Regions from separate parts of the Shewanella sp. QJM3NY_23 genome, predicted to be linked through region 2. Evidence: predicted binding sites of a transcription regulator. Region 2 holds the regulator's gene; the other holds the start of a gene.
What was found. The regulator MetJ, encoded in region 2, represses methionine synthesis genes. The targets are predictions, from matches to a motif close to TAGACGTCTAGACGTCTA.
Positions count from the first base shown of each region.

Region 1 (9,293 bases), 1.2 Mb from region 2:
ACGCTTGGTGGCTTACGATAGAGCTTAACCAAATAATAAGCGTCAATCAGCACAATAAAGAAGTTCACTAAGGCGACGGGATAAGCTTCAATCGCCACACCGTAGGCGACAAACAAGGCGGCGCCAATTAAATTCCACCAGCGTAGCTTTTTAATATTCGCCATCATCAGTGAAATGGCGACCACAACAGAGGCTAAGTAGCCAACCCATTCCCATATCGTTGCATTATCCATACACGCTCCATTGAGGTAACAGTGAATATCCTTATTATGGACACCATAAGCGCAAAGCGATAGCAAGGCGCCAAGACTCGATGCAGTGATTTATCCCAATGCTGACTTAGACTTAACCTCCTTTAGTGCTGCCCGTTATACCAGCCACAATCATACCTGCAATTTGGCGAGTGGGTTTGATATCTCAGAGCACGCCTAACGCTTCCAGACAACGCTACCTGATCTAGGTTACCGAGCGCAAATTAAGCGCTCAAGTTAACGCTTAACGACCGCCGCTGTCATGCGTGAAATACAGCAGAGTTCACCGGCGCTGTTATGAATCAGAATTTCCCACACCGAACTGCGTTTGCCTAAGTGCACAGGCTTAGCGGTGGCGGTAAGTACGCCGTTACGAGACGCCTTAAGATGGTTGGCGTTGATCTCTTGCCCGACGCAGTAATACTGCTCAAAATCGACCGCAAAGTTCGCCGCATAACTGGCGACAGTTTCGGCTAAGGCAACATTAGCCCCGCCATGCACTATCCCCAATGGGTTATGAATTGCGGGGGTCGCAGCCATGGTGGCTGTCATGTAGTCATCGCCTATCTCTGTAATGCTAATGCCCATGGTCTGCATCAAGGTGCCTTTGCCATGCATGCCAGCATCTAATTTGGCGCAATCTTCTAGGGTAATGGGTCTAAACCAAATGCTCATCTGATATTCCATTTCAATGATAATAAACGCTAGTCTACTGCGTCATTGCTAAAGTTTAAACCGCTAACCGAGCGGCTTATCATGTAAAAACTGCGGATATCTCAAATACTTTGGCCTATTGAGTCATCAACATTATCTGCAAGCCAGTAATATCTGGGCACAAAAAAAGGCCTTGTCACAAGGCCTTTTTATGTTTGATAAGCTTAAGTGCTTAGCTGATGTCAGTCGCGACTTAGTCTAAGTGACTAACCGCTTCTAGTGTCAGCTTAATCATCTCATTAAGGGTTTCTTGACGCTCTTCAGCAGTCAGGTGCAACCCTTGGCGAATATGGTCAGTCACTGTCATCATCGCCAGTGCTTTAGCGCCATATTCGGTCGCAACGCCGTATAGACCAGCCGCTTCCATCTCGACACCTAAGATGCCATATTTCTCCATCAAGTCGTAACGCGACTCGTCGCTGCTATAAAACAGATCCGACGAATACAAGTTGCCGACATGATAGTTAGCGCCTTGTTGTTTCGCGGCATCGACGGCAAGGCTCAACAAGTTGAAATCGGCAATCATGGCAAAATCTGTATTGGCAAAACGGCTACGATTGACTGCAGAATCTGTGCTAGCGCCCATCGCGATAACCACATCCATCAGCTTAATCTTGTCACTAATCGCGCCACAAGAGCCGATGCGAATGATGTTTTCGACGCCATATTCGGTGATCAACTCTTTGGCATAGATAGAGATAGAAGGAATGCCCATGCCTGAGCCCATCACTGAAATTGGCTTGCCTTGATACTCGCCGGTATAACCCAACATGTTGCGCACATCAGTCACAAGCTTAGGATTTTCGAGAAAGTTCTCGGCAATGTATTTAGCACGTAGCGGGTCACCAGGCATTAACACGGTTTTCGCAAATGCACCTGTTGGCGCGTTAATATGTGGGGTCATTTGTCTCTCCAATCAATAAATGGCCTGCCGCGCAGCGACAAGCACTCTGAATCATTAGCCCGCTAGGCTGTATAGTAGACCGGCAATGGTGCCGCTCATCAAATTAGCTAATGCCGCGGCGATAAGCGCCTTCATGCCCATGGCGCTGATGTCGTGACGACGTTCAGGGCATAAGGCAGCCAAGCCACCTATCACCATAGCCAGCGAACCAATGTTAGCAAAGCCACATAGGGCAAAGCTGATAATAATTTGGGTTTTAACCGACAGATCATCGGCCACTTTAAGGAAGTCGATATAGGCAACAAACTCATTGATCACCATTTTTTGGCCGATAAATGATGCCGCTTGGATCGCCTCGCTCCAAGGCACACCCATGATCCAAGCTAAAGGCGATAACAAATAGCCCAAGATGGCTTGCATGGTAAGGTCGCCATAACCAAACCAGCTCCCCATGCCACCAATCAAACCATTAAGTAGCGCAATTAACCCAACGAAGGCCATTAATAAGGCAGCCACGTTGAGTACCTGTTGCATCCCCATTGCTGCGCCACTGGCTGCAGCATCGAGTACGTTTGCAGGCTTATCTTCCTGCTCGTCCATCACTTTTTTGATGTCGTTGATCGGCGTTTCTGTTTCTGGCCACATCAACTTGGCAAACAATAGGCCAGCTGGCGCGGTCATAAAGGCAGCGGTCAGTACATATTTAACATCGACACCCATCTGGATATAACCAATCATGGTGCCGCCAGCAACCGAAGCTAGGCCACCTGTCATCACAGCAAACAACTCAGAGCGAGTCATGTGCTTCACAAATGGACGCACCATCGAAGGCGCTTCAATGGGACCAACAAAAATATTCGCGGTGGCCGATAGTGATTCGGCGCGGCTGCTACCCAATAACTTAGACAGGGCACCACCAATTAGGCCAATCACCAACTGCATCACACCTAAGTAGTACAGCACGGCAATCAACGAACTGATAAACACCACAATACACAGCACATTGATAAAGAAGATAAAGCCCACGCTGAATTTGGCCAGATCGCCAAACACAAAGGTTAAGCCTTCATTACCATAGTTGATCACATGCATTACGCCGTTTGAGGCGCTATCGAGCATGCTTTGACCTATAGGGGCATACATTACAAACGCGCCAAATGCGACTTGGAACGCCAGCGCGCCTAGAACGGTGCGCGGGTTAATGGCGCTGCGGCGTTCAGAAAATAATACCGCTAAGCCCATTAAGGCGAGCATCCCCAACAAACTGATGAAAACTTCCATACATTTTTTACCAATAATTTTATTATGTGGTAGCAGTGTATCGAGCAATCTCAGCGTGACAAGCACCCTGCATCATAGAAAAAAACATTATTGGAAATAGGCGGGATAGGTAACCAAAGGTCAGGTAAAAAGCGACTTTTAAACACCAAACTTAAAACAAGATTAAAACCAAAATAACCACAAACAAACCTTAACACAACAAATGAAACCCAAAAAAGAACAATTACACCATCAATAGCGCCTTCTCGTGACAAGTAAAAACCGTCTATAAAAGGCAAAATAACGATCTAAATATTCCTATTTGGTAAATTAATTACGTAATTTTAGCGTTTTTCAGACCATACTCGCGGTAATAGAGTTGTGAATTGCGGCATAAAGAGTGAGCAACAGCCACTCACCATGCATAAAAGAAAGCCCCTTGCCGTTAGTCAACAACACTCAAAATAGGCGGCATTCGCCTGTGACCAACGCAGTAATTCGACGCGGTTGCGCGACTGGGTCTTACGAAAAATCGACGAGATATGCGCTTTCACTGTGTGTTCACTGATAAACAGGTGGGCGGCGATCTCTTTATTGCGGGCGCCACTGGAGACCAATTCGATGATCGTGCGTTCACGACCCGTTAGCTTTTGCAGTGCGCTAACCGTTTCTTGATCTAAAGATTGCGGATTTTGTTGGGGATTGATAAAGCGGCGCAGCACTTTCGATAGCAAGGTTCTGTCGTACCAAAGTTCATGGCGGAGCATTTCATGTAGACCTATGAGTTGCAGATCTTGGCGATCATCGCTAAACAATAACCCTTGCACACCTTGCAATAATGCCACTTCGGCGTCGATAGCATGGCGATCGACCAGATACAATGCCAGCGGCACATAAGGCAGTAAGTGAGGCACAATCAGCGGCATACCATCCTTATCGACAGCGGCGCCTTGTTGACCAATAAAATAGAAACTATTGCGTTGTGGATCGGGCTCAAGCTCATCGACCTGATGTACAATCCGCACCCTTAATCCGAGTGACTGCGCCCATATTCCTAGCTCACATGGACTCGATAATTGATGTAAAAATACTAGCTCGTCAATTTTATCCATCAAATCCTCCTTGATTTAGATTTCGCCAACTCGATTGATATCGAGTAAACATTCCTGAGTAATTACAACATCTCCATTAACCCAGACAGCCACACAGGTAACGTATTCATAGGCTCCAGAAAATTAAGCAAAAAAATAAAATACCAACAAACTAAAATCAAAGCAAAGGCAATCAATACATAGCGCTAGCTTCGGCACATTAATGGCATAGATAACCTTAGTGGCCGACTTAAATCAGATGCGCTAAAACCACCACGACTAACGACTGAGGCCAACACTAGGGTTCAGTCTTAGCCTGTTAAGTTTATCGTTCACCTGAAATATCAAACAGCTTAGCGAGTGGGTTTAAACTGTTGCAGCAGACGATTATGCCAAGGTGATAACAACAACACACTGACAATTGCCCCCAGCAGCGCCATCGCCATATCCGACTGGGTATCCCACACATAACCTTGGGTGCCCAAAAACGCCTCGGCATTTTCACCAGACAAGACCGCCACCCACCATTCGATAAGCTCATAAAATGCCGACAAGGCTAAGGCAAAGCAGCAGACTAAAAAGCCACACCAAGCCCCGGGCTTTAATACTTCATTACGCAGCAGCACTTCTCTGGCCAACAATGCTGGAATAAACCCTTGGGCGAAATGGCCGACTTTGTCATAATTATTACGATCACTGCCCATCACCTCGGCGACCCAATCAAACAGCGGAACTTCGGCATAAGTGTAATGGCCGCCCACCATTAAAATGACCGCATGGATCAGAATCAAACTGTAAGCCAATGATGTTAATGGGAAGCGCTTGCGCGTAAAATACAATACGGGCAGCGCGATCAGTGCTGGCAACACTTCCAAAAACCAGGTAAAGGTATCTTTGGGCTCAATCGCCGACCAGATGAAGACAGCGAAAAAAATGATGAGCCAGATAATACTTTTATTCAAAATTGGAACTCCTTAGATGATATTGTTTTAATATCAAAATAATGACTTTAGCCATCTAGCCCTCCACACTGACTAAAAATAGTGCTATTTTGAGAGGGCTTTAGCTGTCAACAACCAAATAATGACCAATATATAGCAACAACCGATAAAGAGGGTACCCAAATCATGGCGAAACACTCGCTAGACAAGGATAAAATTAAGATCCTGCTGTTGGAAGGCGTCCATCAATCTGCGGTAGATGTGTTCAAACGCGCCGGCTACAGCAACATTGAATACCATAAGGCATCACTAGGAGAAGAGGAGCTATTAGCCTCGATTAAAGATGCTCATTTCGTCGGTATTCGCTCCCGTACCCAACTGACTGAAACCGTACTTAAGCACGCTGATAAATTAGTTAGCATTGGTTGCTTCTGTATCGGAACCAATCAGGTTGATCTCGCCACGGCCGAAAAACTGGGGATCCCGGTTTTTAACGCGCCTTTCTCTAACACGCGCAGCGTCGCAGAGTTGGTATTGGGTGAGATCATCATGCTATTACGTGGTATCCCACAGCGTAATGCTATCGCCCACCGTGGTGGTTGGCTCAAAAGCGCCGCTGGCAGCTATGAAGCCCGCGGTAAAACCTTAGGCGTTATCGGCTACGGCCACATTGGTACTCAGCTGGGCATTTTGGCAGAGACCTTAGGTATGCGCGTCGTGTTCTTCGACATCGAAGATAAATTGCCACTGGGTAATGCGCAGCAAATCCACTCGCTTGAGCAGCTATTGGCCCTAGCCGATGTGGTGAGCTTGCATGTACCAGAAACCCCACAGACCAAAGATATGATCGCCGAAGCAGAGCTTGCTTGTATGCGCCAAGGCAGCATATTGATCAACGCTTCGCGCGGTACTGTTGTCGATATTGATGCCCTAGCTCAAGCAATTCGTAGCGAGCGCCTTGCGGGAGCGGCTATCGACGTGTTCCCGGTTGAACCTAAATCGAATGATGATGAGTTTATCAGCCCATTACGCGGTTTAGACAATGTGTTGCTAACCCCACACGTTGGCGGTAGTACCCAAGAAGCGCAAGAGAATATCGGCATCGAAGTGGCTGGCAAACTGGCCAAGTACTCTGATAACGGTTCAACCATGACCGCAGTTAACTTCCCTGAAGTGTCGCTGGCCCAGCACAAAGATGCATCCCGTCTGTTGCACATTCACCATAACCGTCCCGGTATCTTGATCAAGATTAACCAAGCGTTTGCAGAAAAAGGCATCAACATCGCCGCCCAGTACCTGCAAACCACGGCTGAAATTGGTTACGTGGTAATGGAAGTGAATTCAGATCAAGCCGACGAAGCACTCGAAGAGATGAAGGCGATTGAAGGCACCATCAGAGCACGCTTACTGCACTGATAGCCTTGAGTAACGCACTTAAATGAATAAAGCCCTATGATCAACATCATGGGGCTTTATTGTTTGCTGTAAGTTTCGCTTAACCACCTTTGCGCCAACGATGATTAACGGTACAATCGTGGCTCTTATTCGTTTATTTCTTGGACTATCTCATGACAGTGTCAACTTCTCAGCCAACCTGGCCTTTAAACGGACAATCCCCAGAGCTGTTCTTTTCGCACCTTACCCACCTAGGCTTAATTGCCGTTACGGGTGAGCAAGGCCGCAGCTTTATCCACGGCCAAGTCACCACAGATATTAGCTCGCTGGGCGCTGAACAATGGCGCTGGGGAGCTCACTGCGACCCAAAAGGTAAGATGCTGGCCAGCTTCAGAACCTTCGCCATGGCTGATGCCTTGATCATGATGATGCCTCGCGACACCTTGGCGATGGATCTGCCGCAACTGCAAAAATATGCGGTATTTAGCAAGGCAGAGCTGAGTGATGCTAGTGCAGACTGGTTACTGCTTGGCGTGAGCGGCGAGCAAGCCACTGACTGGTTAAGCCAGCAATTTGGCGCGTTAAATAGCGAACTGACCCCTATCGATAATGGCGTGATTTTACATGATGCTGGCCGTCATATTATCGTACTAAAGCAGAGCGCAGCCGACACATTGCTAAGCCAGTTGCCACAAGCCGTGTATGATGCCAGTGCATGGCAAGCGCTCGAAATCGCCGCGGGTTACCCCAACCTTGGCGCCGCACATCAAGGGCAATTTGTGCCGCAAATGTGTAATCTGCAGGCCATCGACGGCATCAGCTTTAATAAAGGCTGCTACATGGGGCAAGAAACCATTGCCCGCATGAAGTACCGTGGCGGTAATAAGCGCGCCTTATATATTGTCAGCGGCACGGTATCAAGCCCATTAACGGCCGACAGCCAGCTTGAAATCGCCCTTGAAGATGCGCTTTATCGCCGCGCCGGAACCATTATCGAGTGGGTTCAACGCGGCCAAGAGGTGCTAATGACGGCGGTATTGGCTAACGATACCCAGCTCGATGCCAAGTTACGTATCGCAGGCGATGAAGCCTCACAACTGACCTTGCAAGCCCTACCCTATTCACTGGAAGAAGCCGAATAGGCCTTATTGTTCGGCTACCACCTTGGCCGACTCACTGGGGAGCAACATCAAAAAGGCGCATTCAGCGCCTTTTTTAATGTCTCTGTGCCAGCCATATCTTGCGCCACCACTTCACTGCATGGCGGTCATGCTGTCGTCGCAGCTTGGTAAACTTGTCACCTTGCTTCGCTTAAATAATCACCAACAGCATAAAACTCGATATCAGTGCTAGATAAGTGCTAGTTCAATCACAATCAGCGCATAAAGATAGGCGTTATAGCAGATCCTCTACTACAATCCGCTGCCACATAGCATTGTATAGTGCAGCACACTAGTCACGTTCATTAAGCCAATTTCAGGAGAAATCTGTGCACCATGCGTATCAGTGTCATTAAGGCCTTTGCCGCAGCGCTTAGCTTATGGACAGCATCAGTCTCTGCCGATGTGCCACTGTCGTTAGTCACCTTGAGTATGCCGCCGCTTGAATACCAAGAGGACGGTGTGGTTAAAGGGATCTCTACCGACATAGTTAACACAGTCTTTGCCCGCATGGGGATCACCACCGACACCCAGCTCTACCCCTTTGCGCGCGCCATGAAAATGGTCGAGCAGCAAAAAGTCGATGCCATTTTTTCTATCGTCAGCACACCACAACGACAAACCCTGCTGACCTTTAGTGGCGAAAGCCTTATCGACGATGTGACGAGTTTATTTGTGAGGCATGATGCCGACATTGAGTTTAATGGCGATCTCAGCAGCCTCACTCATTACCGTTTTGGCGCACTGCGCGCCGCACACTACGGCAACCGCTGGCAACAAGCACTGCGCAGTGGCGCGATTGAGAAGATAGAAATGGTGTCGGATCAGCGGCAAAATATCTTAAAACTCGCCCACAATCGTATCGATATTATTATCGGGCCGCGGCTGTCGATATTGTATGAGCTCAATATGCTGGGATTGCAGCAACAGATTAAAATACTGCCAGTGCCGGTAGAAGTGGTGCCAACCTATCTTGCCTTCGCTAAGGACAGAGTACCGCTGGTGATTCAATTGCAATTTACTGAGCAGCTGCGTCAACTCAAACAAGAAGACCAGTACCAGCGGATCATCGATAGCTATATCATAACTGCCCCAGCGCGCTAACCCCATCAGCACCTCGCATCGCCCATTAGATGCGCCATTCAATGCTCGCTCTCAAGCCAATGACTCAATTGACGCCAGAGTAAAAAATCCGTTGTGAAAGCTTCATTCAATGGCACTATAGACGGCCGATGGCATATCAAGGAGCGAACGTGTTAACAGACCCATTATTTTGGCTCGTTGCGATACCCGCCGTATTAATGACCGGCATCTCGAAGTCGGGTTTTGCCGGCGGTGCAGGCGGACTGACGGTGCCCTTAATGGCTTTGGTTGTCAGCCCCCTAGCCGCCACGGCGGTGATGCTGCCACTGTTAATTTATATGGATATTTTGAGCGTTCGTTCATGGTGGGGTAAACACAATGCCCGCCAACTGTCCATTTTACTGCCAGCGGCCATTGTCGGCATTGCAATAGGGTATCTGCTGTTTGATCATTTAAACGAGCAATACCTGCGCGGCATTTTAGGGGCAATATCG
Region 1 covers NZ_CM149657.1:3,408,344-3,417,636, forward strand. The annotation lists gene AC0VXX_RS15085 (YgjV family protein) at 1-233, opposite strand, end outside; gene AC0VXX_RS15090 (PaaI family thioesterase) at 489-926, opposite strand; gene deoD (purine-nucleoside phosphorylase) at 1,159-1,869, opposite strand; gene AC0VXX_RS15100 (NupC/NupG family nucleoside CNT transporter) at 1,924-3,150, opposite strand; gene AC0VXX_RS15105 (helix-turn-helix transcriptional regulator) at 3,579-4,241, opposite strand; gene AC0VXX_RS15110 (DUF2238 domain-containing protein) at 4,574-5,182, opposite strand; gene serA (phosphoglycerate dehydrogenase) at 5,348-6,577, shown strand; gene ygfZ (tRNA-modifying protein YgfZ) at 6,730-7,698, shown strand; gene AC0VXX_RS15125 (substrate-binding periplasmic protein) at 8,053-8,820, shown strand; gene AC0VXX_RS15130 (sulfite exporter TauE/SafE family protein) at 8,970-9,293, shown strand, end outside.
Region 1: serA (phosphoglycerate dehydrogenase) is a predicted target of MetJ. The motif match lies at 5,231-5,248, and genes of this name have one in related genera.

Region 2 (9,293 bases):
GAGCCAATCACCGCTGGTATTGCCACTACTACTGCCATCCATGGTGAACGAGCGCCATGAATCAAATACTTGGGTGCCAGTCGAGTCCCCCCAGTTTTTATACATGCTTAATCGAGCTGAAAAGCCAACGTTGTCCCATACTTTGGCTTTTAGATTGAGTCTGAGGCGGGTGGTATAGAAAATATCGTTATCGATATCTTGTACCGATTTGGGCGCCAGCACATAAGGCATTACTCCCTGCAACATGCCATTTTGGAACGCACTGGCTAATTCAGGGTTGGCGCTTAACATCTTGCCTAATGGCGAGTTGGCATCGTTTGGCATTCCAAAGGTGCCAGACATGGCTTTTTGGCCAAAATCATTGAAGTCAACTTTGATGGCTGGGTTCCAAGTGACATTTTGATAATGCAATGAATGAGCCTTGGTACGAAAATCTCCTGTGAGTTGGATTCTATCCAGTGCTGTGTGGCGCTCATTTTTGTCTACGCGGCTATTAATATCGTCAATTTCTTCTGATAGCTCAGCTAGTTGCTGTTTTAAGTCTGCCAGCTTTTGTTGTTCTTGGTCGGCACTGTACGCGCCGCCAGAAAAGGCTAATGCATTGGCAATTAAAATCGATAGTAGTGTACGCATCTTTGTCTCTCCGTCGCGCGAGGTGCGCAGTAGATGGGCTTAGTGAGTTTTAACCGCAAGTCTGTGGTTGATCGGAATCTGCCGCATGGTCATAAAGAAACTGCTGAATATCCAAGCGGTCTTTTTCGGAGAGTTGCTCAAAAACCTCAGGCTTAACCTTGTGTTGATCACGTTTAAAATAGCGATCCCACTGGCTCATGGTTTTACTCATCGGAGTGATTTCACCGCCCGCATCGCCTTTGCTATGGCAGGCTTTACACTCTTTCTTGTAGAGGTGTTTACCTTTTTTCGGGTTACCGCCATCTACGGCATAAACTTGGGCGCCTAACGAGAATGTGAACATGATGCACGTTGCAATTTTTACTATGTTTTTCATCATCTTTCCTTAATCACCACCCGTGGTGATTTTTTATTAAACAAAGCGGGTGTTTGTTGTTAAAAAGTTTACTAAAGGAGTCGAGATGTGAGTTTGAGGTTGATCACCTTTACAATAAAAATCTAATTGATAAAAATATCATTGATATTAATCTAATTGATGTGATTTAAGTTTTTGTATTAAAAGCCTTTTGTTGTTTGTTGTTTTTGCGGGGATGAGGTGTTGGCTATCAATTACTGGTGGAGGTGAATCACACTTTAGTAGTTAAACATCTGCTAAATAATGGCTGTAATGTTAATGAACTTGTTATCGCTAACGCTGTGATTGTCGTCGAAAGGGGGCGTTATTTTTGGGAAATACGTCGCGATGGGCAGTATTTTGATCTTATCAGCCATAGTGGATTATCGAGCATATTTACGCAGCAGAGGCTGGGGGAGTAAAGGTTAAATACGGGCTAAATATCAGTATTTTTACTTGCCATATCATCTAGCACTTAAGAAATGAACTATCTTTAACAATCGAGCGTACTAATCTTTCAACACGCTTAAAATGACCATTATTCGGAGGGGGGAGAAAAGGGAATGAAGTGCCTTAGCATAATAGTGTTAATCACGCTGATGAGTCTCACTAGGTTTTCCTTTGCCGAGCAGCAATATGATGGTGTACATAACTCTGCCTTAAACAGTTCACACGTTGCCGTAAGTCATCAACATGGAGATCTCTTCAATCATCCTGTCTTGTCAGTGTTAGATGCGACTAAAGAGGCGCGGGGGATTGCATCGCCGCAAGCAGAGAGAACCTCTGCGACACAAGGTACATCGATTGTCTTGCCGACGGTGCAGATGCCAATGACACTGTTTCATAAGACTTATATCGAGGCGGTAGGTGTTGCAGATGCGATTCAAAGCAATTTAGACCATTTTGATGTTAACAATCCTGCAAATGTTTCAGAGTTAGGCTCTCTCGGGGCGTTGGTGTCGGGGGGAGTGTCTGATGTTGGCGTTGTATTGAGTTTTCCTCTATCAATTGTCAACATGCCAATATCGGTTGGGCTCTCGCCCAAAATACAGCGTATCGACACTTACAATTATGTAGTTAATGCGAATAACGTGACTTTTGATAGTGGTAATGATTCCCCCTATCGTAATGATGATACGGTATTTAATCTTGATGTTGGTGTGGTAATTAAGCCTTTTAATGGGCTAACCGTTGGCTTGTCTGGACGCAATTTAATCGACCCAAAACAACAGAGTGTAGAGTCATTAGGGCGGCAATTTACTTATCGAGTTGAGCCTTTATATACTGCTGGGGTGGCTTATGATTGGGCTGCACTTACCCTAACAAGTGATATCGATTTGAATGCTCATCAAGGTTTCGATGAAGTGGTTAGTACACAATATTGGCGCTTCGCAGGGGAGCTAAAAACCACGGATTGGTTGGCGTTACGTGTGGGTTATCGCCACAATTTAAACAATACCGCAATCGACCTGTATTCGGTTGGTACAGGCTTTAGTATTGGTCGCACCTTTAATCTGGACTTAACCGGGCTGTTTGGCAGTGATGATGCCATTGGGGGCGTGATCCGAACCTCATATCATTTTTAGTGATTATCTTGTTTGCTGATTTTTATTCCCTTTTACGGACACCTATTTGAGGTCGTTACGTTAGTTCTATAATCGATTTTACCGCTAAGATCAGCGCACTTGTACTGCACAATATCAGGGTAAGGCGTTGGGTTTTTTGTTTGTCGATGCCGCCGACAATACGATTAGCAACTACAAAGCCTAGCAGGACCGATGGTAGCAATAGCATTGAAAGATACAGATGACGCAGTGTGAGTAATCCACTGAAAGCCAAAATGATTAAGGCGATCATTGAGCTAAAGATGAAGAAGGCTGACAAGGCTGCGCGAAACTGTTTGGCGTCTTTTCCCGAGAGTAAAATAGCCATTGGCGGTTCACCAATGGCAGCGATATTACCAAAGATCCCCGACAATATGCCCGCCATAAAAAGATTACTGCGATTTATGGGGAGACGTAGCTTGAATAGGCTCAGAACCACGGCTAGAGCCACAATGATTGCAATGGCTAATCCCAATACTGGTTGTGGTGCTAGCAATAATAAGGTTGCGCCTAATATTCCGCCAGGGATACGCCCCAGTAAAGCATATTGTAAGCCGTTAAATTCCAGTGCGCGCCTCTCTCTTAGCAGGGTGAGTAAGGCGATAGAAAAGCCCATCATAATGACAGGTGCGGGCACTAGGCTTGGGTCGACGAGATAGAGTAACGGCGAGGCGACAACGGCTAAGCCAAAACCGATCAGGCTTTGGGTTAGGGCGCCAATAAAGATGATCAGCGACGCTAGGCCAAGGATCATGGGATCAATCATAAGTTCAGGCACTATACCACCAGGGGTTGCAGTGTGTTTAGACGTGATAAAGAGGAGGGATCGCAGTGCGATCCCTCTTTAGCAAAACAGGATAGGTAAAGTCGATTTACTCGACGTCTTCCCATTCGATGCCCATCTCAGTCATCAGCTTTTTCACTTCGGCTGGAATACTGTCGGGTTTGTCTTTTGACAAGTCATCATCATGGGGTAAAGGTTGGCCAGTATAAGCATGCAAAAAAGCTTCACAAAGCAATTCGCTGTTTGTAGCGTGGCGTAAGTTATTCACCTGACGACGAGTGCGTTCGTCGGTTAAAATCTTAAGCACCTTGAGGGGAATAGAGACAGTGATTTTTTTCACTTGCTCATTCTTCTTACCATGTTCAGCATAGGGGCTGATATAATCGCCATTCCACTCAGTCATTGACTCACCTGTTAATTCTCAAATTCGGGGCAGATTTTATACCCTTACCGGGTACAGTCAAATTATTGCCTCTAATTTTTGTTAATTGCAAATAGATTTCTACATGTTTGGACGTCTAAACGTCTAAATATGTTGACGCTACCGCTTGCCTTAGGTACATTTAGACGTCCAGACATCTATAAAGTATAGATGACTGCCGCCGATTTAACTTTAGGAGTAAAAGATGACTGAGCGTAAATTAGCCACGGCAGCTGTGCGTGGGGGGATAGAATCCGATACCCAATATGGTGCCGTTGTACCGCCCATCTATTTGTCGACCAATTACTCCTTTGATGGCCATCAACAACCGAGAGATTTTGATTATAGCCGCTCGGGTAATCCGACTCGCTGTATTTTGGCTGACGCCATAGCGGAGCTGGAACGTGGGGCGGCAGGCATAGTGACATGCACTGGCATGGCGGCCATCACCTTAGTAACCAATTTACTGGGGCCCGATGATCTACTCGTGGTGCCGCACGATTGCTATGGCGGCAGCTATCGACTATTTACCCACCTCGCCAAGAAAGGGGCATTTAAACTGGCAGTGGTTGACCAAACGAATGCCGCTGCTTTGGCAGACGTTATTGCTCGCCAACCTAAAATGGTCTGGTTAGAAACCCCTTCGAACCCATTACTGCGCGTGGTCGATATCGCAGCGATTGCGAGCCAGAGCCATGAAGTGGGGGCGCTAGTGGTAGTCGATAACACCTTTTTATCGCCTATCTTGCAACAACCTCTGTTGCTCGGCGCTGACATAGTGATCCACTCAACGACTAAATATATCAACGGGCATAGCGATGTGGTCGGCGGCGCGGTTGTCGCTAAAGATGCTGAAGTGGGTGAGCTGTTACATTGGTGGTCTAATACCTTAGGGTTAACCGGCTCAGCCTTCGATAGCTATTTGACCCTACGCGGCTTAAGAACAATTGCGGTGAGAATGCGTCAGCATCAAGCCAACGCACAGCAGGTGTTGGCTTTGCTAACCCGTCATCGCGCCGTTGATAAGGTCTATTATCCTGGTTTGGCGGGCCATCCAGGCCATGAGATCGCGTTAAAACAGCAAAAAGGTTTTGGTGCCATGCTCAGTTTTGAGTTAAAAGGTGGCGAAGCAGAGCTTATTGCCTTTTTAAATGCGTTAGAATACTTCTCTTTAGCCGAAAGCTTGGGTGGAGTAGAGAGCTTAGTGGCGGTTCCTGCTACCATGACCCACAGAGCGATGGAGCCAGCGGCTCGTTTAGAGGCAGGGGTGAAAGATACCCTTATTCGTTTATCTGTTGGGATTGAAGATGGTGACGATCTGGTGGCAGATATTCAAGCGGGTTTAGATGCGGCTATCGCGGTAAGTTGTTAAAGGTATTGAGGAGCAAAAAATGACACGATGTCATTTGCATAAATTTGGCGGTTCTAGTTTAGCGGATGCAGATTGTTACCGCCGTGTCGCTCATATATTACTCACCCATGGCCATAGCGATGATCTCATCGTGGTTTCTGCTGCGGGCAAGAGTACTAATTTTTTATATAAATTACTTGAGCTAACCGAGTCCGGTCTGTTGTGGCAAGAAGAGTTGCAAGTGTTGATCAGTTACCAGCAAAATCTGATCGAGCAACTGTTATCTAACGAACAGGCGCGCAGCTTGCGCGAGCGTCTATCGACCGATAAATCCCAACTCAGCACATTACTTTCTCTTGCCGATTTAACGGATTACCAACGCAATCAAGTGGTTAGTTTTGGCGAGCGCTGGTCATCGCGTTTACTTGCCGCGCTGCTGCGTGAATCAGGCGTCGGGGCAGTCGATGTGGATGCGCGCACTTTATTAGTGGCCGATGAAGGGGCGGTACCGCAAATTCGCATAGGGCAATCAAAGCAAAAAGTGCAGGCGATGCTGAATGCTCACCCTAATGAACGCCTAGTGATCACCGGTTTTATCTGTGCTAATGATAAGGGCGATACCCTGTTGCTGGGCCGTAATGGTTCAGACTTTAGCGCCACCTTGCTGGCCAGCCTCGCCAATATTGAACGGGTGACCATTTGGACCGATGTGGAAGGGGTGTTTAATGCCGATCCCAATCGCATTAACGATGCACGCCTGCTCAAAAGCATGTCATTAACCGAGGCTAATCGCTTAGCCCATCTTGGTTCGCCGGTACTGCATAACCGTACCTTACAGCCACTGTTTGACACTAACGTGAGCCTAGCGGTGCGCTCGAGTTATGCGCCCCATACCGATTTTACGCTTATTGCGCCTAAGAGCTTATCGGCTAGCGCGCCCGTCGTTACTAGTCTACCTAGCGTGTCGTTGTTTAGCTTAAGCTTTAATGCCGAGCTGCCTCAATTATTAGAGTGTTTTGCTAAGGCAGGACTGGCTCCCTTGGCCTACTGGTCATCGGCGTCTGGCCTTGCAGAGCTGGCCTTTACCCACGAGAGTGAAAAACAAGCGCGGGCGATATTTGAAGTCAATACTCAAGCACTGGGGATCGATGCATTAGAGGTGCGACAAGACTTAGGCTTAGTGGCGTTGGTCAGTGCCGATGCTGCACTTTATCGCCGGGGTTTTTCACGTCTATTAAGCCGCGATGCTCACCCATTGTGTAACGATGGCCTAAGTTTGGTCACTTTGGTCCCTAAGGGGCAGGTGAGCCTATTGACGCAAAAGGTACATCGTCGCTGCGCTGGCCCGCGTAAACGTATCGGAGTATTACTGCTGGGTATTGGTAATATTGGTGATGCGTGGATTGAGCTGTTTAAGCGGGCGAGACCGGTATTAAACAAGGAGCTTGAGGTCAGTCTCGAGTTGGTGGGATTACTGAGTTCCAAGCTGGCGCTATTAAGCGAGACCGATATCGATCTTAATCACTGGCAGCAGCAATTTAATGAGCAAGCAACCCCTTGGGATTACAGCCACCTGTTTGAACGATTACGCCATGTTGAATGTGATGAACTTATCGCGTTAGATATCAGTGCTAGCGCCGATTTAGCGTTGCAGTATCCAGCATTTTTTGCCCGTGGTATTCATATGGTTAGCGCCAATAAGCTGGCTGGCAGTGGGCCTTTACCTTTTTATCAAGAATTAAAACAGCAGCTGGATAATCGTCGACTTTTTTGGCGCTACAATGCCAGTTGTGGTGCGGGATTACCCGTGCAACATGCCCTAAATGATTTACATAACAGTGGCGACGCCATCGAAGCGGTGGGGGGGATTTTTTCCGGCACCTTATGCTGGTTGTTTGAACATTTCGATGGTACTAAACCCTTCTCTGAATTGGTGCTGCAGGCTAAGGCGCTTGGGCTGACAGAGCCCGATCCGCGTGACGATCTGTCGGGGCGAGATATGCAGCGTAAATTGCTTATCTTAGCGCGAGAGATAGGCCATGATATTGAGCTTGATGATATTGCGCTGCACTCTTTAGTGCCGCCGCATCTTGCGCAGCTCCCGTTGGCTGAATTTATCGAGCGTATCAGTGAGCTAGATGCTGAGATGCTACGTCAATATCAAGCGGCTGCGGAGCAAAATAAAGTGTTGCGCTATGTGGCTTCCTTGCAACACAGTGACGGTCAACTTGCAGCGCAGGTCGGGATTGAGTGGGTGGATCGCAACGATCCTTATGCTAACTTAACGCCCGGTGATAATGTGTTTGTGATTCGTAGTCACTTTTATCAAGATAATCCTTTGATTATTCGTGGTCCAGGTGCCGGCCGTGAAGTCACCGCTGCTGCGGTGCAATCGGATCTGGCGCAGATCTGCCGCGATCTATTGCAAGAGTAACCTCTTCTCAGACGTCATACCTTAAGCGGCCCAAGTTAGCACTTGGGCCGCTTTTTTTGTCGATAATGCCGCTATATAGTGCATCTAATACTTCATCTCAATGCCACATTATTCGCTTTTTCTTGGAAAATTTCTGTTATCCAGCCGGTAGTTATATCGGCAACACCTTGTCGGTAAGCAGGTAATACATTTTATGTAACAATGGCTTGATGCTCATGTCGCTCATGCTGTAATCGGTTTGTTGTAGAGGCGAATAGACTATTTTAATTTTGGTTAACTTTTACGCTTGACTTAGAACTGAGTTTCTCTAGTATGTAGACATATAGACGTCCAAACGTCTAAGTACTATCGTCGAACGTCTGAGGGAATAAAGATGGCTTTTCACCACGCGCAACATGCAAACTCATTAAACCAAAGCTTGTCTGAGCTTAATGGTGACATTAACGTCTCGTTTGAATTCTTCCCGCCAGCCACCCCTGAGATGGAACAGATCTTGTGGAACTCAATCAGGCGTCTCGAACCGTTAAAGCCTAAGTTTGTCTCGGTAACCTATGGCGCTAATTCCGGCGTACGTGATCGTACCCACGGGGTGATTGAACGCATTCAGAAAGAAACCGATCTGGTGGCTGCGCCGCACCTGACCTTAGTGGATGCCAGTGATGAAGAGCTAGTTGAGCTGGCCAAGCATTATTGGCATTCCGGAGTGCGTGACATAGTGGCACTGCGTGGCGATTTACCCGAGGGCAGTGCCAAGCCCACTCGATTTGCTAATGATTTGGTGCGCCTATTACGTTCGGTGGCCGATTTTGATATCTCGGTAGCGGCTTATCCAGAAGGCCATCCTGATGCGACCAATGCGCAAGCGGATCTGATTAATTTAAAAAAGAAAATTGATGCAGGGGCCAACCGTGCTATCACGCAGTTTTTCTTCGATGTCGAGTCCTACTTACGTTTTCGTGATCGTTGCGTGGCCGCGGGTATTGATGTTGAAATTATTCCAGGCATCTTACCTGTTACCAACTTTAAGCAACTTAAACGCTTTGCTGGCATGACCAATGTGTCGATTCCCCGCTGGTTACATAACCAATTTGAAGGCTTAGATGACGACCCTGCGACACGACAAATGGTAGGTGCTAATGTGGCCATTGATATGGTGAAAGTGTTATCGCGAGAAGGAGTTAAAGATTTTCATTTTTACACCTTGAACCGTGCCGAGCTAACTTATGCGATTTGCCATACTTTAGGGGTTCGCCCAGGGCAATAAGTCTAGGTTGTGTTGCCATCGTTATGTTTGAACGCATCCTGTTATTGAACGGATGCGTTTTTGTTTTTCGGGGAGCTTTTATAATTTTTTTGATGAAATCCATTACCTTATTCGTTCGAATCCCTCTATCATTAAGGGCAGTTATAATCGGGAGGATATTATGAGATCGATAACGTTAGGTTCGGCTTTGTTGTTATTGTCGATGCCTTTATTGGCAGAGCCAATGGCGATGCCGCCATCAGCACAATTGTGTGCGTCATGTCATGGCCCAACAGGGCAAGGTGTTGAGCCATTAGGCCCAAGATTAGCAGGGCTATCTGCTGAATATATCACTCAGCAGATCAAGTTGTTCCAAACAGGCCAACGCCAAAATGCCAGCATGACGCCTATGTCTATGGTGCTCCAAGG
Region 2 covers NZ_CM149657.1:507,058-516,350, forward strand. The annotation lists gene AC0VXX_RS02415 (DUF3373 domain-containing protein) at 1-633, opposite strand, end outside; gene AC0VXX_RS02420 (c-type cytochrome) at 683-1,012, opposite strand; gene traF (conjugal transfer protein TraF) at 1,591-2,613, shown strand; gene AC0VXX_RS02430 (sulfite exporter TauE/SafE family protein) at 2,669-3,397, opposite strand; gene metJ (met regulon transcriptional regulator MetJ) at 3,504-3,818, opposite strand; gene metB (cystathionine gamma-synthase) at 4,042-5,208, shown strand; gene AC0VXX_RS02445 (bifunctional aspartate kinase/homoserine dehydrogenase II) at 5,228-7,621, shown strand; gene metF (methylenetetrahydrofolate reductase) at 7,995-8,885, shown strand; gene AC0VXX_RS02455 (c-type cytochrome) at 9,088-9,293, shown strand, end outside.